DNA from 4 places in the Agrobacterium sp. 16-2014-1-2a genome. Region 4 is predicted to be linked to each of the others. Evidence: predicted binding sites of a transcription regulator. Region 4 holds the regulator's gene; each other region holds the start of a gene.

Evidence for each region. The regulator LexA, encoded in region 4, represses DNA repair genes until DNA is damaged. The targets are predictions, from matches to a motif close to TGTTCNNNNTGTGTTCNG.
Region 1: the regulator LexA is predicted to act here: its motif matches at 2,633-2,650, upstream of ACQZ45_RS18065 (ImuA family protein).
Region 2: the regulator LexA is predicted to act here: its motif matches at 3,400-3,417, upstream of recA (recombinase RecA).
Region 3: the regulator LexA is predicted to act here: its motif matches at 2,120-2,137, upstream of ACQZ45_RS11295 (ATP-dependent helicase).

The regions. Positions count from the first base shown of each region.
Region 1 covers NZ_JBNWBX010000006.1:71,566-77,306, forward strand. The annotation lists gene ACQZ45_RS18055 (error-prone DNA polymerase) at 1-391, opposite strand, end outside; gene ACQZ45_RS18060 (Y-family DNA polymerase) at 388-1,899, opposite strand; gene ACQZ45_RS18065 (ImuA family protein) at 1,820-2,572, opposite strand; gene ligD (non-homologous end-joining DNA ligase) at 2,855-3,907, shown strand; gene ACQZ45_RS18075 (SOS response-associated peptidase) at 3,967-4,731, shown strand; gene ACQZ45_RS18080 (SDR family oxidoreductase) at 4,760-5,518, opposite strand; gene ACQZ45_RS18085 (DUF1349 domain-containing protein) at 5,545-5,741, opposite strand, start outside.
Region 2 covers NZ_JBNWBX010000014.1:47,713-53,453, reverse strand. The annotation lists gene alaS (alanine--tRNA ligase) at 1-2,018, opposite strand, end outside; gene recA (recombinase RecA) at 2,250-3,341, opposite strand; gene ACQZ45_RS26420 (carbohydrate kinase family protein) at 3,588-4,529, shown strand; gene ACQZ45_RS26415 (pseudouridine-5'-phosphate glycosidase) at 4,560-5,483, shown strand; gene ACQZ45_RS26410 (OmpA family protein) at 5,686-5,741, opposite strand, start outside.
Region 3 covers NZ_JBNWBX010000002.1:513,492-519,232, reverse strand. The annotation lists gene ACQZ45_RS11310 (efflux RND transporter permease subunit) at 1-278, opposite strand, end outside; gene ACQZ45_RS11305 (efflux RND transporter periplasmic adaptor subunit) at 275-1,441, opposite strand; gene ACQZ45_RS11300 (carboxymuconolactone decarboxylase family protein) at 1,667-2,077, shown strand; gene ACQZ45_RS11295 (ATP-dependent helicase) at 2,179-4,653, shown strand; gene ACQZ45_RS11290 (glycosyltransferase family 25 protein) at 4,757-5,569, shown strand; gene betI (choline-binding transcriptional repressor BetI) at 5,733-5,741, opposite strand, start outside.
Region 4 covers NZ_JBNWBX010000001.1:437,415-443,155, forward strand. The annotation lists gene eno (phosphopyruvate hydratase) at 1-336, opposite strand, end outside; gene kdsA (3-deoxy-8-phosphooctulonate synthase) at 484-1,329, opposite strand; gene ACQZ45_RS02185 (VOC family protein) at 1,329-2,210, opposite strand; gene lexA (transcriptional repressor LexA) at 2,422-3,144, shown strand; gene ACQZ45_RS02195 (glutathione S-transferase family protein) at 3,584-4,267, shown strand; gene ACQZ45_RS02200 (ComEC/Rec2 family competence protein) at 4,284-5,741, opposite strand, start outside.

The DNA.
Region 1 (5,741 bases), on a different contig from region 4:
ATGTGGCGTCCGGCAGATCCGGCACCAGAATGCCGATCATGCCTTCCGAGTAAGCCATGACATCGTCCCAGTGCAGAATGCAGTTGTTCTTGCCGCCGCGCGACTTGCCAAGCGTGATGAGCCGGGTCAGGCGCGAATATGCCGGACGATCCATCGGATAGACCAGCAACGACATACCGTCGGCGAGGTCGAGGCGACAGCCAACGACGAGGCGGAGACCCGTCGCTCGGGATGCTTCAAGGGCGCGGACGATGCCTGCGAGCGAATTACGATCGACGACGCCGATCGCACTGATCCCAAGGAGTTTTGCAGTATCAAACAACTCCTGCGCCGACGAGGCACCACGCAGAAACGAAAAATGTGTCGTGACCTGGAGCTCGGCATAGCTCATGCGAATATCCCGTGGCAGAACCAGCGGTGTGACCCGGTATCCGGATCAATACCGTCGCCGGAGCGGAACACCCAAAGGCGCTCACCGGATTCGTCCTCGATGACGAAATAGTCGCGCACGGCGTCCATTTCGGCATCTCGCTGCCACCATTCCCCGAAAATGCGTTCCGGGCCGTCGGCACATTTGACCTTGCGGCGTTTGCCACGCCAGACGATGGAGACTGGGGGCCGGTCCGGCATCAGCGCGATCGCCTCGATCAACTCAGGTCTCGGCAAGAGACGAACGGGGCGGCGCCAATGGCTGACCCAGGCAACGGCGATCGGTTCGGCGACGGGGCTGATGCGCTGGACAGAGCGTTCCGGCACATCGGAGGCGACCGGTGCGACGCGATAGACCCTCTGCCCCCGGTTTCCATAGAGGTCGATCAGCGGCGTGACATCGGTGACGTCATCCTCGACCAGAGCAGAGGCTTTCTGAGCCTCCTCGAGAGGCTCGGCTATCACGGCGAGCAGGATCAGCTTTTCGATCCCGAAGCCCGGCTCGATCTTTTCCGTCCGGTCCCGAAACAGTTTTGTCAGCCAGGCGACATCTCGGGCGGGCCTGGCGGTTCCGGCGCGGATGGCCTGTCTCGTGCCATCGACCTTCTCGACGATCAGGTCGGCACGGCGAACGCCAAGCCCGCGCTTCTGGAGTTCGTCAACGAGTTGGACGACCAGACGGCCAACATATTTATTGATTGTTTCCGCAGCCCCGATCGGTTCGGCGAAGGCCTTGGAGACTTCAACCAGCTCTGTGGTCCGGATCGGTTCGATCGGCTCGGCGACACGACAGAGCATCTGGTCGAGACGGCGGCCGACCTCCGGACCGAAGCGCAATGTCAGCGGCGCCCGCGGGGTGTTGGCAAGCTCGCCGATTGTCTGGAAACCGAGAATGCGCAGATCAGAGACGATCTTTGACGGCAGGCGCAGAAGCGAAATCGGCAGCTTTTCGACGGCACGGGCCGTCTCGCCCGGAGGAACGACAATCGTTTCGCGATTGATTGCGCGGGCGCAAGCATGGGCAGCACCCCAGCTGTCGGCAACCGCCACGCGCGCCGTCAGTTTTCGGGCAAGAAACTGGTTGGCGATCTTCGTCACCATCGGCAGTTCACCACCCTGCAGATGATCGGCGCCTTCCGTATCCATGACGATACCATCAATCCCGTCGACGGCGACGATCGGCGAATAGATCGTCAGCGCCCAGAGCGTGATGCGCTCCAGCGCGGCTTGATCGGCTTGCGAATCTGCGTCAACCAGCATCAGGCCGCGAAACAGCGACTGCGCCTTTGCCGCCGCCATGCCGGCATGCACGCCCGCTTTTCTGGCAGCCGGATCGGCAGCAGACACCCATCGCTTCGAACCGCTTCTCGCGATCACGGCGATTGGCTGTTCAGGCGGAATAGACGGATCGGCCCGACGAATGCGATCCGTCGGCAGATCCGGAAGATAGATCGAGACGACCCTTGTCATCGCACGCCCTCACGAGAAACTCAGCACACTCACCCGCTTTCACGCGCATCAATTCCAGAAACCATTGAGGTCTGCCCACCCCGGGTACCGGCAACTCCTCTGACGGCATCACGCTGACACGCCACCGCGTGGTCGAGGCCGTCGGCTGCCCAAAGTCATTGGCCTCCGTCTGTCGCCGCCATCGGCGGACCGCGAGCGCCATGGTCCCGGTTCGCTCGGCTGCAAGCTGCAGGCGGCGGGAACTGACCATAGGCAGGCGAACAAGTTCACCGACGACGGCACCAAGTCCGCCGAAGGAAAGGCCCTCCTCCATATTGGCCAGCACATCCTCTTCCTTGTCGGATTCAACAAAGATGACGCGGTCGGGATGCAGACCCACATGGGCAAGAGCTGGAAAAAAAAGATCCGGCCGCGTCAGACACCAGATGACGGGGCCTTTTGTTCTTGCGGCAATGCCGGCAACACAAAGGGCGGCCGCTGCACCATCGACAGTACCGGAGCCACCGCCTGCAAACTCGTGCAGCGCGCCATAGGCGAGGCCCCCGCCAGGCAAGGCCGCATCGATCTCGGAAACGCCAAAAGAAAGTGTTCCGGCCCGCTTCGCGGATACCCCTTCCATCGACGCGATGCGGTCTCGCAAGTCGCAAATCACCCTCTGGCGGGCAGCAGTCATCGTTCACGGCTCCCTTCAAGGTCGTGTTCAAAGGATCGACATTATGTCGTACGGGCTATATGTTCATTGTTTGTTCTCGTAATGCAAAAGAGTCAAGCACCACATGGTTGAGGAATATTATCCCAGTATTAGCAAAGTCGAAGATTCGAATAGGATTCAAGGAGGTAAGGGGAAACAGAAATTTTTGCAGCCCTTGCGTCCGTCGGGTTTAAAACGGTGGATAGCGGGGATAGATGAACGGCGTCACAATCTTCTTAAGGTTTTCGTGCTGAACTCGTTTGCATGACGAAGCCACCGAGATCAAAGCCGCTCCTTCGTGATACCGAAGCTCCGCTACGGTCAAAGCCGCGTCGGAAGCGCAATCCCGCACAGCCACAGCTGCTGTTTGATCCGATGCCCGATCGCGTCGAGCCGGCGCTCGCCCAATTGAAGGCGCACCCTCCACAAGGCGACCAATGGAGCTGGGAGCTGAAATGGGATGGTTATCGCCTGGCTATCCATATCGAGCCGACAGGGGTCCGCATCCTCACGCGTGGTGGCCATGACTGGACGCACCGGTTTCCGGCGATCGAGCAGGCTGCCCGGGCGCTTGGCCCGGCAACGATGATCATTGATGGCGAGGCGGTTGTGCTTGACGATGAAGGGCGGCCGGATTTCGGGCTGCTGCAGAAATCGTTGGGTGCGTCTGGAAAGACGGCTGGCAACCGAGCTTCGGACGCCATCCTCTACGCGTTCGATCTTATTTATCTCGACGGCCATGACCTGCGCAACGTGGAGTACCGTTCGCGCCGGCATCTTCTCGAGGATACGCTGAAGGGGCACGACGGCGCGATCCGCCTTTCGGAAACCATTGACGCCAATCCCGCGATCCTGCTGGAACACGTTGGCAGCCTTGGTCTCGAGGGCATTGTCGGCAAGCAATTGGATCAACCCTATCGCTCCGGCCGGACCGGCGACTGGGTCAAGATCAAGTGCGTTAAGAGCGAAGCCTTCATGGTTGTTGGCTACGAGCCATCGACGGCATCTCCCGACTGCTTCGGCTCTTTGGTGCTTGCTGCCTATCGCGGTGACGAGCTCGTTCATGTCGGGAACGTCGGGACGGGCTTCAGGCAAGCCGAGATGAACAGGCTGCGCAAGATGATCGACAGGCTGCGCTGGAATCGGAAACAGCCGCCTGTTCCCTATGCCGAAAAGGCAGACATCGTTTGGGTCGAGCCGACTTTGATTGCCGAGATCGAGTTTCGGGCCTGGACGGCGGACGGCAAGCTACGCCATGCTTCCTACAAGGGATTGCGGGAACGACAAGACAATGCCGACGTTTACAGGCTCCAGTAGCGAAGTAGGCGCGATGCCGTGAACACACGGCATCTGCTTCAAGCGGAGGGCTTTCCAGCATGTGCAACCTTTATCGGATGGAAGACAAGGACTGGGTCTCCAAATGGGCTCAGGACGCCGAAAGCCTGATCAACCTGATGCCAGCCTATCAGATGAACCCCGACCAAATGGGGCCGATCGTCCGCAACACGGCGGAAGGCAAGAAGCAGCTTGTGCATGCGCGATGGGGATTACCGTCCCCTCGCTTCGCCTTGGAGAAAGCGGCCAAAGCCAGGGCCGAGAAGCTCGCGGCCAAGGGCAAGCCATTTGATCTCGAGGAGCTAATCCGCATGGAGGCCGACCGCGGCACGACAAACGTGCGTAAGCTCAATTTCCCGCACTGGACGCGATGGTTCGACGTCGAACACAGATGCCTTGTCCCAGTCACCAGCTTCGCCGAACCGGATCCGGCGAGCAGAGAGGAAGGCGGAAATGTGCCCAATGCCTGGTTTGCCCGCGATGACGAGAAATCGCTGATGTTTTTTGCCGGCATCCATGTGCCGCAATGGAAGAGCGTCCGGAAGGTTCGGGACGGACTCACGATCGACGACCTCTATGGTTTTCTGACCACAGACCCCAACGATCTCGTTAAACCGATCCATGAGAAAGCCATGCCGGTTCTGTTGCTGACGAAGGAGGACACGGACATCTGGATGCGGGCGCCGTGGGACGAGGCAAAACATCTTGTCCGCCCGCTTCAGAACGATGCGTTGATTATTTCGTCGCGAGAACCGTACGGGTCCACCGTCGTGTCGAAATCGGGCGAACCGGTTGGCCAAGACTGATTTGTGTCGTGTCTGACCGTGAGTGCGTTCACGGTGCGATTCCGCCAGCAACGGTCAATATCGTCCCGGTAATAAATCTGGCCATTGGTGACGCGAGCCAGACCGCCGCATCTGCGATGTCTTCCGGCTCGGCTATGCGCCCCAACGGGGTGGCACGCGCAACTTTCCCGGGTCGATCTGGGTTGCCCTCACGCGCGTGGATATCTGTCGCCGTCGTGCCTACGCGGATCGCGTTCACGCGAACTCCAACGGAACCAAGCTCCTTGCCGGCACCGATCGTCAGTGTTTCCACCGCGCCTTTGGAAGCCGCATAATGCACATATTCCCCTGGACTACCAAGCGTCGCCGCGAGGGACGACATGTTGACAATCGAGCCACCCGCACCACCACGATCGGACGCCATCCGCTCTATCGCTTCCTGGAGGCAATAAATCGTGCCAAAAAGGTTGGTCGCGAAAGTGGCTTGCAGGGCACCCTCGGTCAAACTTTCGAGCGTGGACGTTCCTCCGATGATCCCGGCATTATTAACAAGGCAGTCGATCGGGCCGAGTAATTCATCGCAAGTGCGGAAGAGATTTTTTACCGCGTTGCGATCCGAGACATCAGCGCCAACAGCGATTGCCTTCGCGCCTTCGGCCTCGCAACGCCCGGCGGTCGCAGATGCGCCTTCAGCGTCAGAGTGATAGTTCACACACACATCATATCCTGCCCGCGCAAACGCAATTGCAGTTGCTGCACCGATCCCTTTACTGGCACCTGTTACAAGGACGATAGATCGAGACGGCATTTGTGAAGAACTCCCTTAAATAGCTGCTAGCTGGACAGGTCGTGGAGATCGGTAGTGATCGCCGCACCGACTGAAAACTCCGAAAACCGGACATCCAGTCCGCCACGCTCAGGCGTACATGCAGTTAACCCAACGAAATAATGGGAAACTTTAGGAAACGGAGCAAGCCGCAGCAACGGCCAAATGCTCCCATTGGAGGATGCCTGAATACGCATCGTGCCTT
Region 2 (5,741 bases), on a different contig from region 4:
ACCGAGTACGGACGGTTGGCCTTCGCACCGTGAACACCGGTGCCCATGGAGACAACGCGGACTTCATCGCCGTATTTTTCGCCAAACAGTGCCATAGCACCCTCGGCGATGGCGTCGTCAACGCTCATCAGACGCGTCACGACAGGCGAGTTCTGCAAGACGATCTCGTTTGCCATTTCTTCGACGACCTTCAGCTCCTCGGCCGACATCGGCTTCGGATGCGAAACGTCAAAGCGCAGACGCTCGGGTGCGACCAGCGAACCCTTCTGAGCAACGTGCGTACCAAGCACCTCGCGCAGCGCCTCATGCAGCAGGTGGGTGGCGGAGTGGTTGGCGCGCAGACGCGAGCGGCGGTCGTGATCGACCGTCAGCTGCACGGCGTCATCGAGCTTTAATCCACCCTTGGACACCGTGCCGGAATGCACGAAAAGGCCCTCGCCCTTTTTCTGGGTTTCTGAAACGGTAAAGGTGCCGTTATCGCCAGAGATTACGCCGGTATCGCCCATCTGACCGCCGGACTCGCCATAAAATGGCGTCTGGTTGACGACGATCTGAACCGTCTCGCCCTCGGCAGCACTATCCACCAACTTGCCGTCCTTGACGATCGCCTGAATAACGCCTTCGGCGGTTTCAGTGTCGTAACCAAGGAATTCGGTCGCGCCGAGCTTTTCCTTCAGTTCGAACCACACCGTTTCGGTCGCCTTGTCGCCGGAACCAGCCCAGTGCGAGCGTGCTTCCGCCTTCTGGCGCTGCATGGCATCGGTGAAGCCGGAAATATCGACGCCGATTTCGCGGGCGCGCAGCGCATCCTGCGTCAGATCGAGCGGGAAGCCATAGGTATCGTAAAGCTTGAAGGCGGTTTCGCCGTCCAGCATGTCGCCCTTGTGCAGGGTCGAAGTCGCGTCAGACAGCAGCGACAGGCCGCGTTCCAGCGTCTTGCGGAAACGGGTTTCCTCAAGCTTCAGCGTCTCGGAGATCAGCGCCTCGGCGCGAACCAGCTCCGGATAGGCGCGGCCCATCTGCTGTATCAGCGCCGGCAGCAGCTTGTAGATCAGCGGCTCGCGCGAACCGAGAAGCTCGGCATGGCGCATGGCACGGCGCATGATGCGGCGCAGAACGTAACCACGGCCCTCATTCGACGGCAGAACGCCATCGGCGATCAGGAAAGCGGAGGAGCGCAGATGGTCGGCAATGACGCGGTGGCTGGCGCGCTTCTCGCCCTCTGCCGGAACGCCGGTCGCTTCGACAGAGGCCGAAATCAGCGCCCGGAACAGATCGGTGTCGTAATTGTCGTGTTTGCCCTGCAACAACGCCGAAATGCGCTCGAGACCCATGCCGGTGTCGATAGAAGGGCGCGGAAGATCGATGCGCTCTTCCTTCGTCAGCTGCTCATATTGCATGAAGACGAGGTTCCAGATTTCGATGAAACGGTCGCCATCCTCTTCCGGCGAACCGGGCGGTCCGCCCCAGATATGATCGCCGTGGTCATAGAAGATTTCCGAGCAGGGACCGCACGGACCGGTATCGCCCATGGCCCAGAAATTATCGCTGGTCGGAATACGGATGATGCGATCGTCAGAGAAACCGGCGATCTTCTTCCAGAGATTAAAAGCCTCGTCGTCGGTGTGATAGACCGTGACCAGCAGACGGTTGCGATCGATGCCGAATTCCTTGGTGATCAGGTTCCAGGCATGGGTAATCGCCTCTTCCTTGAAATAGTCGCCAAAGGAGAAATTGCCGAGCATTTCGAAGAACGTATGGTGACGGGCCGTATAACCGACATTGTCGAGGTCGTTATGCTTGCCACCGGCGCGCACGCATTTCTGCGCCGAGGCGGCGGTGGAATAAGGACGGCTTTCGAGACCGGTGAAGACGTTCTTGAACTGCACCATGCCGGCATTGGTGAACATCAGCGTCGGATCGTTGCGCGGCACCAGCGGGCTGGAGGGCACAATCTCGTGTCCGTTCTTCTTGAAGTAGTCGAGAAAGGTCGACCGAATTTCATTCACACCGCTCATGCCCACACACCGCTCACAGCTGGAGTCCATCACCGCCATCCCGAATGATGGCTATCTTGCAAAATCAAAGGCTTTTATCGTCCGCATCCTGCCCTGTCCAGCCATGGAGGCGCACCAAGGCGTCTAGGCAAAGAAAAAGGGCCACGCGAGGAAAATCGCACGACCCTTTTGATCCATACCGGCTCATGCCGGCAAAGCCACCGGACGCGAACGCCCGGACCTTCGAATGCATCAGCCCTCGTCGGGACCGTCGTCGCTTTCGCCAGCTTCCGGGCCGCCATTTTGCAGGAACCGATCGGCGATCAGACCGGCGTTCTGGCGCAGCGCCAGTTCGATCTCGCTTGCCATTTCCGGATTGTCGCGCAGGAAGGTCTTGGCATTTTCACGCCCCTGCCCCAAACGCTGGCTGTTATAGGAGAACCATGCACCGGATTTCTCGACGATACCGGCTTTCACGCCGAGATCGACAAGCTCGCCGGTCTTGGAAACACCTTCGCCATACATGATGTCGAATTCCACCTGTTTGAAAGGCGGTGCCATCTTGTTCTTGACGACCTTGACGCGGGTCTGGTTGCCGACAACCTCTTCACGCTCCTTGACGGCGCCGATACGGCGAATGTCGAGACGCACCGAGGCGTAGAATTTAAGCGCATTACCACCCGTCGTCGTTTCCGGCGAACCGAACATGACGCCGATCTTCATGCGGATCTGGTTGATGAAGATCACCATGCACTTCGACTTGGAGATCGAGGCGGTCAGCTTGCGCAGCGCCTGGCTCATCAGACGTGCCTGAAGGCCCGGCAGGCTGTCGCCCATCTCACCTTCGATTTCGGCACGCGGCGTCAGCGCCGCAACCGAGTCCACCACCAGAATGTCGACGGCACCGGAGCGCACCAGCGTATCGGTGATTTCAAGCGCCTGCTCGCCCGTATCCGGCTGCGAGATCAGAAGGTTCTGCAAATCCACACCGAGCTTGCGGGCATAGACCGGATCGAGCGCGTGCTCGGCATCCACGAAGGCGCAGATGCCGCCCTTCTTCTGGGCTTCCGCGATCGTCTGCAACGCAAGCGTCGTCTTACCGGAGCTTTCCGGGCCGTAAATCTCAACGATACGCCCCTTCGGCAGGCCGCCGATACCGAGCGCTATATCCAGGCTGAGAGAACCCGTCGAAATGGTCTCTACTTCAACCACGTTTTCATTGGAACCGAGCTTCATGATCGATCCCTTGCCGAACGACCGTTCGATCTGGGAGAGCGCCGCTTCCAGTGCCTTGCTTTTATCCACCGATTTATCCTCTACGAGACGCAAAGAATTTTGTGCCATCCGATCCACCTTTAGGTTATTGAAGCCGCACAGGCAATGAAGCAGTATGGAAATAGGATGTACTCTATTTGTTCTCATATCGCAAGGCGCAGCCAGCATATTGAAAACAAATAGCGATAAGTGGTTTGTTCTGCTTTCGTTTTTCCGTGTCCGGCCTATCGCTGCGGACCGGATGTGAAGGGGAACAAACAGAAGATTGGGACGAATCGTCCACCTTTTCCATTCGCGAAAGAGGGAAACACAAGAGTGAAGAAAATACTCGTTCTGGGCGGCGCGCATATAGACAGGCGCGGCATGATCGAGACTGAAACGGCGCCCGGCGCCAGCAATCCTGGCTCATGGATGGAAGAGGCTGGCGGCGGCGGTTTCAATGCGGCGCGCAATCTTTCCCGGCTCGGTTTTGCCGTCCGTATCATTGCACCGCGCGGCGGCGACGTGACCGGCGAAGCGGTGGCGGAGGCAGCAAGGCAGGCGGGCGTGGAAGATACGCCCTTCGTTTTCCTCGATCGCCGCACGCCAAGCTACACCGCCATTCTGGAGCGCGACGGCAATCTTGTCATCGCACTTGCGGATATGGATCTTTACAAGCTGTTTTCGCCGCGCCGCCTCAAAGTTCGCGCGGTGCGTGACGCGATTACCGCGAGCGACCTTCTGCTTTGCGATGCCAATCTGCCGGAGGATACGTTGAAGGCGCTCGGTCTCATTGCCCGCGCCTGCCAAAAGCCGCTCGCGGCCATCGCCATTTCGCCCGCCAAGGCGGTGAAGCTGAAGGACATGCTCGCCGATATCGACATTCTCTTCATGAACGAGGCAGAGGCGCGCGCGCTGACGGGACAGACGGCAGACAATGTTCGCGACTGGCCGGGTATTCTCCGCAGGGTCGGCCTTGCTGGCGGCGTCATCACCCGTGGGGCAAGCGAAGTGGTAGCCTTCAACGCGACGCAAACCGCAAGCCTCCACCCACCCATCATCCGCGAGGTGAAAGACGTAACCGGCGCCGGAGACGCCATGGCGTCAGGTTATCTCGCGGCGATTGCGGAGGGCAAAACCATCGCTGAGGCCCTGCGACTGGGTGCCGCGGCGGCCGCCATCACCGTGCAATCGCCTTTCGCCACCGCCCAAGACCTGTCAAAAGACAGTGTCGAGACCATGTTGGGGCTTGTCCCCAAGGCCGAAATGCTGGCATGAACCCGTTTTTTATAGTCTGGAACAAACAGAATGACCCGCCCCATCTCCCCGCTCCTGCCCATCGTCTATTCGCAAGAGGTTGCCGCTGCCAAACAGCGCGGCGCGCCGATCGTCGCGCTGGAATCGACCATCATCACCCACGGCATGCCCTATCCCGGCAATATCGAGATGGCTGAAGGCGTCGAACAGATCATCCGCGATCAGGGAGCCGTTCCGGCAACCATCGCCGTCATTCACGGCACGCTGCATATCGGCCTCGAGAAGGAGCAGCTCGAAGCGCTTGCCCAGACCACCGACGCCATGAAGGTCTCGCGCGCCGATATTGCCTTTGCGATTGCCGAGCGCCGCACCGGTGCCACGACAGTGGCAGCCACCATGATTGCCGCTGCCCGCGCCGGCATCCGCGTTTTCGCCACCGGCGGCATCGGCGGTGTGCACAAGGGCGCGGAGGAGACCTTCGATATTTCCGCCGATCTGACCGAGCTTGCCAAAACCGGCGTGATCGTCGTCTGCGCCGGCGCCAAGGCCATTCTTGACATCCCGAAGACGCTGGAAGTTCTCGAAACCAACGGCGTGCCTGTCGTGACTTTCGGTTCGGAAGAGTTCCCGGCTTTCTGGTCGCGTTCTTCGGGCCTTCCCAGCCCGCTGTCGCTCAACAGCCCTGCAGCCATCGCCAATTTCCAGACGACCCGCGAACAGCTCGGCATCGATGGCGGTATGCTGATTGCCAATCCCGTGCCGGAAGAGGACGAAATTCCGCGCGAGGAGATGGAAATCTACATCAATCGCGCCATTTCCCACGCCGAGCGCGAGGAAATCACCGGCAAGGCCGTCACGCCCTTCCTGCTCGGCGATATCTTCCGCCTGACCGACGGCCGCAGCCTCGCGACCAATATCGCGCTGGTACGCAACAATGCCCAACTCGCCGCAGAGATTGCTGTGGCGCTTAACTAAGCGTTAGAGGCTGGATTATCCTCAAATTTGAGGATGATGGCAGGGTGAGAAGCATCCCAGTCATGCCGGATTTGATCACGCCGGACCCCGGATCTGGTCCGGCGTTACGGATAATGTGTCGGCCTGGGAACTTTGCTACCAATAAAAAAGCCCGGAAAGCTTTGCGCTTTCCGGGCTTTCATTTTTCAGTTCCTGAACCTTATCAGTTCTGGGCGACCGGTCTTACCAGCGGTGTCACGCGGCGGATGGTGACGCGGC
Region 3 (5,741 bases), on a different contig from region 4:
GAGATGGACTTGACGCCACTGACGCGCGCAACAGCCCCCTCAATGGTCTGCGTCACTTCCTGATCGATGGTTTCGGGCGCCGCACCTTCATAGGTCGTCCTGACGCTGATGGACGGCCGGTCCACATCCGGCAACTCGCGCACCTCAACGCCAACCAGCGCGGCAAGGCCGGCAACCACAAGCAACGTATTGAGAACCGCTGCCAGAATGGGCCGGCGAACGAACAGTGCGGTGAAGGCGAGCTTGGAATCCTGACCCGAAGGCGACTGAGTCGTCATTGGCTGGCAACCTCCTCGGGCTTCGGCTGGCTTGCGACACGGACGGCACCACCCTCCCGCACCCGCTGCAATCCTTCGGTCACGACCTGATCGCCTTCCGCCAGTTCCGCTTTCACGAGAACGGCATCGGGGTTACGCTGCACGATCTGCACCCGCACCTTGGCCGATTTATTGTCGGTCACGCGCCAGACATAGGAACCTTCGGCATCCCACTGCACGGCCAGCGGATCGACGGAGGCATAGGTCTCTCCGGCAAAACGCATGGTGACGCCGAAGGACATACCGGCCCGAAGCTCATCCTTGTCGTTAGCAAACCGTGCCCGGATGCGGATGGTACGGCTTGCGGCGTCGACACGGTTGTCGACGGCCTCGACCTCACCTTTGAACGTCTCGCCGGGGCGTGAAATCGAGGTGGCCTCTACAGGCATTCCGACGGTAATTGCAGTTACGAACCGTTCCGGCGCCCAGAAATTGACCAGAATTTGAGAACGGTCATCAATGCCGACGATTGTTGATTGCGTGGTGACATTGTCGCCGATATTGGCGGCCACGATCCCGACAACACCCTCAATCGGTGCGACGATGTCGCGGCGCCTGAGGTTCAGCTCGGCGGTGCTCAGTGCAAGCTTGGCGGCTTCCTCGGCAATCTGCGCGTCCAGCACATCAAGGCGGGATACGGATTTCAGGTTACTGTAGGAACTCGATTTTTCGACGGCGCTGCGTAGCGCAACCTGCGCCTTGTCCCGCTCGATCACCTGCTCCTCGTCATCGAGCCGCGCGAGCACCTGCCCCTTTACGACGCGGGCGCCGGATGAAATGCGGATTTCCGAAAGCGTGCCTGATGTCTGCGGCATGACGACGACCGACTGGATGGCCTCGCCACTGCCGATGGCGTTCAGCCTGTCATTGACCGTGCCCTTCTTGACCGGGGCCATCGCCACCAGGGTCGCATTGCCATCGCGGCGTGCGGCGCCGGCATTTTGGCCGGATGACGAACCGGGTGTTCTGGCACCGGATGCGGCAACCTCGACCGCGCCAACAGGTGTTTTGCCGATGCCGATACCCGCGAGCAGATTCCGCGCTTCGGGTGAATAAAACCCCCAAAGACAGAGTCCTGCTCCCGCTACAGCAAGACAGACACCCACCTGTTTCCACACCCGCATACAATTCTCCGATTATCCGCACAGCATAAACCCGCCCCGAAAAGAGCTTTTCGGAACGGTAGAAGTATTCCCGCATGCCCTAACGAAGGCAACGCACAAATCCGTTCCTTACATAATTGTAATTTGTGATGAATTGTCGTCGAAAGCGCACTGACGGCCATTTCTGTCGCAAACATTCGCCAATACGGTAATCTGCAGCTGAAATAGCCATGACCGGAGGAATGCATGAGCACCGTAACGAAAGCCGAAAATGCCGAAGCCAACCCGCGCGTCAAGGCTGTGTTCGACGATATCCGCACAACGCGGAAATCGGATTTCATCAACAATATGTGGCTCTACCTCGCCTTCGACCCCGATCTTCTGGAAAAGACCTGGGCCGAGGTCAAGGCGGTGATGGCCACACCTTCAGCGCTCGATCCGCTGGTGAAGGAAATGCTTTATATCGCCGTTTCCGTCACCAATGGCTGCTCCTACTGCGCCCACTCCCATACCGCAGCTGCAAAAGCCAAGGGCATGACGGGCGAACAGCATGCCGATCTCATGCGCGTCATCGCCCTTGCCGCCAAGACCAACCAACTGGCCGTGGCGCTGCAATTGCCGGTGGACACGGCTTTTGATGCCGACAGGCGGGCCTGAGACGAAAAAACGTCTTGGAATAGGCGTTTTGACGGATGATACCGGAATAAAAGCAGAACACGGTTCTAGCCTTTATATCCCGAATCACTACATTGGGCCGCATGAGCAACAGTTTTGACGATATGCCGTTCTTCGACGAAGAACCTGAGGCGCCGCGCAAGGCGACGAACAATGCCGATGCAGGCAACGCCGGCGGGCTTGGCATTGCCGCGCGCGCCATGGCGGCACGCGATCAGGCCCGGCCCACGCCCGACTATCTGTCCGGTCTCAACCCGGAACAGCGCGAAGCCGTGGAGACACTGGACGGCGCGGTTCTGGTGCTTGCGGGCGCCGGCACCGGCAAGACCCGCGTTCTCACCACCCGCATCGCCCATATTCTGGCGACCGGACGCGCCTATCCCAGCCAGATTCTGGCCGTGACCTTCACCAACAAGGCCGCCCGCGAGATGAAGGAACGTATTGGCGTTCTGGTCGGCGGCGCGGTTGAGGGCATGCCCTGGCTCGGCACTTTCCACTCCATCGGTGTCAAGCTCCTGCGTCGCCATGCCGAACTCATCGGCCTGAAGTCTGATTTCACCATTCTCGACACCGACGATGTGGTGCGGCTGATCAAACAGCTTATCCAGGCCGAAGGTCTTGATGACAAGCGCTGGCCGGCCAAACAATTCGCCGGCATGATTGACGGCTGGAAGAACAAGGGACTGACACCGCCGGATATTCCCGAGGGCGATTCCCGCGCCTTTGCCAATGGCAAGGGCCGCGAACTTTACACGGCCTATCAGAACCGGCTGAAAACGCTGAACGCCTGCGATTTCGGCGATCTTCTGCTGCACCCCATCAGCATCTTCCGCCGCAATCCCGATATTCTGAAGGAGTACCACCAGAAATTCCGCTACATTCTGGTGGACGAGTATCAGGACACCAATACGGCGCAATATATGTGGCTCAGGCTTCTTGCCCAGCGCCCCAAAGGCGAGCCGCAAAACGTCTGCTGCGTCGGCGACGACGACCAGTCGATCTATGGCTGGCGCGGCGCCGAAGTGGACAACATCCTGCGCTTCGACAAGGATTTTCCCGGCGCCAAGGTCATCAAGCTGGAGCGTAACTATCGCTCCACCGAGCATATTCTGGGCACCGCCGGCCATCTGATCGCCCATAATGAAGGGCGTCTCGGCAAGACCCTGTTCACCGAGCGCAGCAGCCCCGACGATGAGAAGGTCGTGGTGCATGCGGCCTGGGATTCCGAAGAGGAAGCCCGCGCCGTCGGTGAAGAAATCGAGCAGCTTCAGCGCAAGAACCACAAGCTGAACGACATGGCCATTCTCGTTCGCGCCTCCTTCCAGATGCGCGAGTTCGAAGACCGTTTCGTCACGCTTGGCCTCAATTACCGCGTGATCGGCGGTCCGCGCTTCTACGAGCGTCTCGAAATCCGCGATGCCATGGCCTATTTTCGCCTTGTCTGCCAGCCGGCCGACGATCTGGCCTTCGAGCGCATCGTCAACACCCCCAAGCGCGGCTTGGGCGACACGACCATCCGCAATCTGCATGATTACGCCCGCGCCCGCGACATTCCGATGCTGGCGGCAGCGACCGACATCATCGAGACCGACGAGCTGAAACCGAAAGCGCGCAAGGCGCTGTTCGACGTGGTGCAGGATTTCCGCCGCTGGCAGGGGCTTCTGGAAAACACCGAACACACCACGCTTGCCGAGCAGATCCTGGACGAAAGCGGCTATACTGCCATGTGGCAGGCCGACAAGACGGCGGAAGCGCCCGGCCGACTGGAAAACCTGAAGGAACTCATCCGCTCGATGGAGGCCTTCGAGAGCCTGCGCGGTTTCCTCGAGCATGTCGCGCTCGTCATGGATGCCGAGCAGAACGAAAATCTCGATGCCGTCTCCATCATGACGCTGCATTCCGCCAAGGGGCTGGAATTCGACACCGTCTTCCTTCCCGGTTGGGAAGAAGGTCTGTTCCCGCACCAGCGGGCGCTGGACGAAGGCGGCCGCTCCGGTCTGGAGGAAGAACGTCGTCTCGCCTACGTCGGCATCACCCGCGCCAAGAAGCTATGCCATATCTGGTTCGTATCGAACCGGCGTATCCATGGTCTGTGGCAATCCACCCTGCCCTCGCGTTTTCTCGATGAACTGCCGCCAGCGCACGTGGATGTCGCGGCATCCGACAGCAATTACGGTGGTTACGGCGGACGCGGCGGTTATGGCCAGTCCCGTTTCGACAAGGCGGAGCCCTTCGCCAACAACTACTCCACCCCCGGCTGGAAACGTGCCCAGGCCAACAAGTCCGACGCGACCCGCGATAACTGGGGCACACGCTCCGGCCATGCGGTCGAGAGGATTGGTTATGGCGAAAGCGGGCCCCGCGCCCGCACGATCGACGGCGAACTGGTGGCCAAATCGGTTGCCGACACACCGTCGAAATTCGTGGTCGGAGACCGCGTTTTCCATATCAAATTCGGCAATGGCAACATCTCCGCCATCGAGGGTAACAAACTGACCATCGATTTTGACCGCGCCGGACAAAAGCGTGTGCTGGATGGATTTGTGGAAAAGGTTTGATTCGGCAACTATGAGTGCACGAACGCAGCTTTTTCCGTAGCCCGCGTCACGCCGTTGCAATAAAGGAGTTGCAACAGGGTGCAGAAACCGGGCGAGGACTGCTTTGCATATTTTACCGAAAAGCGGGCGCAAGCTTGCCGTTTTCCTGATCAATATGGACAGCGCCACCAAGCGCCTCGAGGACATGAACGCACGCCTCGACGCCATCGGGCTGAAGGCAGAGCGGGTCCCAGGCGTCAATGGCCGTGAACTGAATTATCCTATCCCGGAATTCAGCGAGCTTTCCTATATGCTCATGCATGGCCGCCGCACCTCGCCGCCGGAAATCGGCTGCTATCTCAGCCATGTCGCCTGTGCCAACAGGTTCATGGGCAGCGATGCCGATATCGCGCTCATTCTTGAAGACGATGTCGTCTTCGAAAAGGATTTCCTGGAAGCAATCGACGAGGCGATAGTGAACGGGAGCGACTGGGATCTGCTTCGGCTGACCACGGTCAGCAACGGTCGCAAGTTTCCGTTCCGCAAGCTCGTTGGCGGACGCTCACTCGCAATTGCGTTGACGCGGGAAAAGGGTTCGGGCGCATATCTCGTCAACCGCCGCGCCGGCAAATGGATCTCGAAGCTGATCCCCATGCGGCTTGCCTACGATATTGCCTTCGACCTGGAATACCTCGCTGGCCTGAAGGCAGCCTTCATCTACCCACTCTGCGCCACGCAGGATGCGGACGGGGAAAGCCAGATCCAGAACAATCTGCGGATATACCGTCTGCCCCGCTGGCGCTACTTCACCGTACTGCCCTACCGCACTTTTCTGGAAACCAGCCGTTTCCTCATGCGCAGCCTCCGCTTTGGCGTTGCCAAGCTGACCGTTGCGCTGGAGCGCGGCAAGGGCAAGACCGTTCCCACCGGCAATTGACTGCGCTGGCCTACACTTCGCCGGGCGTGAACCCAACCAGATAGACCGCGGCGATCACAGCTGCGAGAGTGAAAATCGAAATGACGAAAATCGTCATCCGGTTCAAGGGTTTGCGCGTCGTTTTCTTCATGGTGGAATAATGCGAAGCGCGCGTACTGGTTCCCTACGGATT
Region 4 (5,741 bases):
GCCGAGGATGGCGTTGGCGCCGATGCGCGACTTGTTCGGCGTGCCGTCGAGCGCGATCATCATCTGATCGATCTGGATCTGGTTTTCAGCGTCGAAACCGCCAATCGCGTCGAAGATTTCTGTATTGACGGCTTCGACCGCCTTTTCCACGCCCTTGCCGAGATAACGCTTGCCGCCATCGCGCAGCTCAACCGCCTCATGCGCGCCGGTGGAGGCGCCGGAGGGAACGGCGGCACGGCCCATGGAGCCGTCTTCGAGATAAACGTCGACTTCAACGGTCGGATTGCCGCGGCTGTCGAGAATTTCGCGCGCGATGATATCGGTAATGGCAGTCATGGTCTCTCCCTTGGGAATGGAACAGATATTTTCCGTCGCCTGTCTTAGACGATGGCGAAGAAATTACAATGACGGTGGGCAGCGGAAACGGCCCGCCCGCCATTAAAATCGATTGGCACAAAAGTGCCCGCCGTCACGGTCAGCCGATCAGGCTTTCGTAATCGCGTCGAAAGCCAGAAGCTTTTCGAGCAGTTTCGGCATGTCCTTCAGGTGGACCATGTTAGGGCCGTCTGACGGCGCATTGTCCGGATCCTCATGCGTCTCGATGAAGAGGCCGGCCACGCCAACCGCAACGGCCGCACGCGCCAACGTCTCGACGAATTCGCGCTGGCCACCTGTGGAGCCGCCCTGCCCGCCCGGTTGCTGCACCGAATGGGTGGCATCGAACACGACAGGTGCGCCGAGCGCTGCCATGATCGGCAAAGAGCGCATGTCGGAAACCAGCGTGTTGTAACCGAAGGACGCACCGCGCTCGCACAACATCACATTCGGATTGCCGCTCTCATTGAGCTTGGCAAGCACGTTCTTCATGTCCCAGGGCGCCAGAAACTGGCCTTTCTTGACGTTGATGACGCGGCCGGTTTTGGCGGCAGCAACGAGAAGATCGGTCTGGCGGCTGAGGAACGCCGGAATCTGCAGCACGTCCACTACCTCGGAAACGATGGCGCATTGCTCTTCCGTGTGGATGTCGGTCAGAAGAGGAAAACCGAATTCCTTTTTGAGATCGGCAAAAACCTGCATCGCGTTATCCAGGCCGATGCCGCGTTTTCCGGAAAGCGAAGTGCGGTTCGCCTTGTCGAAAGAAGACTTGTAGACAAGCCCTACTCCCAGCTTGTCGCAAAGCTCCTTCAGGACGCCAGCGATCATGAAGGCATGTTCGCGGCTTTCCATCTGGCAGGGACCGGCAATCAGCGAAAACCGCTCGGTATTCGAGAAGGAAACCTTGCTGGCGCCGTCGCCGGCAGTGACTTTAAGATTGTTCGTAACGCTCATCATTTTTCCTCGAAGGCGAAGGCAACACCCTGACCGGGTGCTGCGGGCACCACCAGACGGCCGTCCGCTTTTGCGCAGGACACGCCATTAGCAGCAAGCACCGCCTCTGTCACGGCAAGATCGTGTGACGAAAAGACGATGCCCGCGCCGCGCAATCCGCATTCGTTGCCATCCTGAGCATTCAGGGTCTGCCCGCCGAAAGGCGGTTTTCCGGTCAATCTGATGCTGGCATTGCCGGTCGCGAAAACCATATCACCGCCCGGAGACCTTTTGCCTTCACAGCCAAACACTGTCTCGATCAGGCCCGCCACCTTCATATTGCCGCCGGAAAACAGGACGATTTCACTCAGGCCGGTGACACCATTGGCGTGGCGCTCCAGCATGGTGCGATCGCCCGGAAGGGCTTGAAGCCGTTGACAACTGAACAAAAAGAAATCCGCGGCCGCCCCGCTTGCAGCAAAAGCCAGCCGGAACGCCGCCTCGCCTTGCGAGCCATCCGGCATACGAACAGGCCGCGAAAACTCGAACACATCGCCCGCCGAAAGGCCGGCTGCCCGAAACCGCTCATGGTCAACCAAGGCGTCTTCAGTCCTGGCGACAAGAGCCGAAAAACCCTCCTGCCCGTCCCGTTGCCGGAAGGCCACATCCCTGCCGGTGAACACATCACCCCTCTCTATTGACGCATTATATTTAGCCGAATCAGCAATTGCGAGCGGCTCCAGATAGGTGCCATCGGCGAAAAATACGCAGGCATTTTGGGTGCCGAAAGGATGCAGAGCCTCCGGCGCAACCGTAAAGCCAAGACTGACGAGGCGCTTCACGGCGACGCCTATGACTTCCACGGGCAAAACGAGATGGTCAACGCTATAGGGTTTCGTCATGAAAATGTATCCTGCTGGCCTTCCGCCCGGAGCATGTCGGGACGGTTTTGACCGCACAAAAGCACAATTGCGTGCTATGAGGCAAATCATCACAGCAACAGATGGCACCTTCACGAAATTTTAGGGGATTGCAGAACACATATGGAACATATAGTGTTCGTTCTGTATTTGTTTCGCGACTTCCACTACGATTCTAAAGGGTGTTTTCCTCATGCTCACGCGCAAACAGCAGGAATTGCTTCTCTTCATTCATGAACGAATGAAAGAGTCCGGCGTGCCGCCCTCCTTCGATGAAATGAAGGACGCACTCGATCTTGCTTCGAAATCCGGCATCCACCGCCTGATAACCGCTCTCGAAGAGCGCGGGTTCATTCGTCGGCTACCAAATAGAGCTCGGGCGCTGGAAGTCATCAAGCTGCCCGAGGCTTATACGCCGGGTGCAAGGCCGCAGCGCGGCTTTTCGCCAAGCGTTATCGAAGGCAGCCTTGGCAAGCCCAAAACGCCGGAACCGGCCCCTGCCCCCAAGACGCCGGCCAACGATCTGGGCGGGGCTGTCACCGTGCCGGTCATGGGCCGCATCGCTGCGGGCGTGCCAATTTCCGCCATCCAGAACAACACCCATGATGTGGCAGTGCCAGTAGACATGCTTGGCACGGGCGAACATTACGCGCTTGAGGTCAAGGGTGATTCGATGATCGAGGCCGGCATTTTCGACGGCGACACAGTCATCATCCGCAACGGCAACACCGCCAATCCCGGGGACATCGTTGTGGCTCTGGTGGATGACGAGGAAGCCACGCTGAAGCGCTTCCGCCGCAAGGGAGCCTCCATTGCGCTCGAGGCGGCAAACCCAGCCTATGAGACCCGTATCTTCGGGCCCGACCGGGTTAAAATTCAGGGCAAACTGGTGGGGCTGATCCGCCGCTACCATTGATCTTATCGAACCGAACGTATTCACTTTATAATAGGCGTCATCGTGAAGATGGCGCCTATATTGGGTTTGGCTTTTTCCAAACGTGGCGGGCTTTTGCGGGTGCACGAGGATATGCGCCATCCAGCCTATGCGCGTTGCCCTTTCTAAACTGAGTTCCTGCTCCATAAAGATGCTTCGGTTTCGCTACAGGCGTGGTGGCGAATGGGCTGCTCGCTGTAATTGTCGAAGCGATCCCATCCGCTGTTTTTTAGCGACGTTGTTCTGTCGTGTTGCACAGTCAGTTTTAGTCGTCACCAAAGGGTGACTTATCGCAAGGCGCGCTCTCAGCGGCCCCACATCACCATTCATCAACGGCGTTTATGGGAGCCATGGATAATTTTCGATATTCCGTGAACGCTTGGCAGGTGTAGAAATACGCGTCATATCCGGGAGATACGCCATGTACGATCTTTATATAGCCAACAAGAACTATTCTTCATGGTCGCTGCGGCCGTGGGTATTGATGCGCACGCTCGGTATCGCCTTCGATGAAAAGCTCATTCCGTTCGGCGAAGGCGTCTCTTTCTCCTCCTTTTCGCCGACGGGCAAGGTGCCCTGCCTGGTCGACGAGGGTATGACGGTTTGGGAAACGCTTTCGATCGTCGAATATCTTGCCGAAAGACACCAGGGTGTCTGGGCAAGCGACAAGCATGCGAGGGCCTGGTCGCGTTCGGCCGCAAGTGAGATGCATGCCGGCTTTTCCTCGCTGCGCAATCTCTATCCCATGTCGGTGGGCATTCGGGTCAAACCCAGGGGCGGCGATGCCGGACTTAAGGCCGATATAAAGCGGATCGATGCGTTGTGGAGCGAGGGTCTTACAAAATTCGGCGGGCCATATCTTGCCGGTCAAAAGTTCACGGCGGTCGATGCTTTCTTCTGCCCGGTTGCATTCCGTTTCCAGACCTATGGCAGCGCGGATCTTTCGCCAGCAGCGAAAGCCTATTGCGACCTGCTGCTCGCCCTGCCTGCCATGCAAGAATGGTACGAGGCCGGTTTGAAGGAGAGCTGGCGCGACGCTGGTCATGAAGAGGAAGTTGGCGGGATCGGCGAATTGACTGAAGATTTGCGCGCCAAGGCCCGATGATCCATGCTGGCGGCAGTCATTGCGACGCCGCCAGCAGCCGGATGATGGGCTGCGGCAGATCACGGTCGAAACGTCCGCTTTTCCAGTCGTAATAACGGTGCTGGCTCCAGGGCCTGTCCGTTCCGGCGATTGCGGCGCGCAGCCCGCTCACCACACCCTCCTCCCTCTTGTCAGCAAAATCTATTTCCACAGAACCGAGACGCCGCAAGATGTCACGGCTGAGCAGGAGTGCACCCGAGCGGCACTGCGAAAAAGAGGTTCTGCGGGAAACAACGACGATATCGGCAATATCGCAGGCTTTTCCGGCGAAGCGGCCATCTTTCAGAACGACGACCCACTCTCCGCTTGCGGCGCTCGCTACGCACCATATGTCTTTCCTGCAGGTGAAGACGCCAGCTTTGGCGCCTTTGAGCGCCGCCGTCATCTCGCGTACCACCACAGCCATGTCTTCCGGCGACAGTTTCGATCTCGAGTCAGAACCAGCATTATTTGCCATGCTCTCACCATTTATAAAATCTGGCGGCACGGTTTTTTCCGGCAGCAGCAGCGCCCTTTGCCACTGTCCGTAAACGAAGCCCTGCGGACGGGCTTTTGTGGTTGAGACCTTGCCGTCCTCCAGGAGTGCTACCAAGTCGCCGTCCTCGTGAATCAATAGATCCGGCAGATCACGATAGGCCGTAACTGCCGACACGCCGAAGGCGAAGAGCAGAAACGGGATGCCAAGAAGCGCAAGCTTGCTTCGCAGCAATGTCAGCAGCAGGAAACCCACCGAAGCCAAACCGATAAACCATCCATGCGGACGCCCCGTCGCTGCGCTGCCGCCCCAGGAGGCCACCTCGTTTGCAACCTCGATGACGAGTGCCATGCCATAACCCATGATCTTCAGGAACGGCGCATCGAGCCCGAAGGGCAGCAGCAGCATGGCGATAAGAGCGAATGGCATGACGATCAGTGACATGAGCGGCATTGCAGCCAGATTGGCGAACAGTCCATAGGTGGTGACACGGTGAAAATGTTCGGCCGAATAGATCGCCGTCGAAAGGCCCCCGATCAACGACGTCGTGATAACGCCGCCAATGACCGCGCCCATCATTTCCGCCACCTTCAGCCATGCGGGCTTGCGCCCGATGAACAGCCGTTCGCGGTCCGTGCGCCAACGGCTCCAGAAGGCATAGGCGGAAACAAGCGCTATGGTGGCCGCAAATGACATCTGAAAACTGGGACCCATGATTTCCGAGGGCGAGAAAGCCAGAATGATCAGGGCGGAAATGGCAACGTTTCTGAGGCTGAGTGATGGCTGATCGAAAAGGACCGCAATCAGCATCACAGACATCATCAGCCAGGCGCGCTCGGCGGAAACGGCGAAACCGGAAATCAGATAATAGGCGAGCGTCATCAGCAGTGCCGCGAAAGCCGCGATCTTCTTGACCGGCCAGCGCTGCGCAAAGGCGGGAAACAGGCTGAAAGCCAGTCT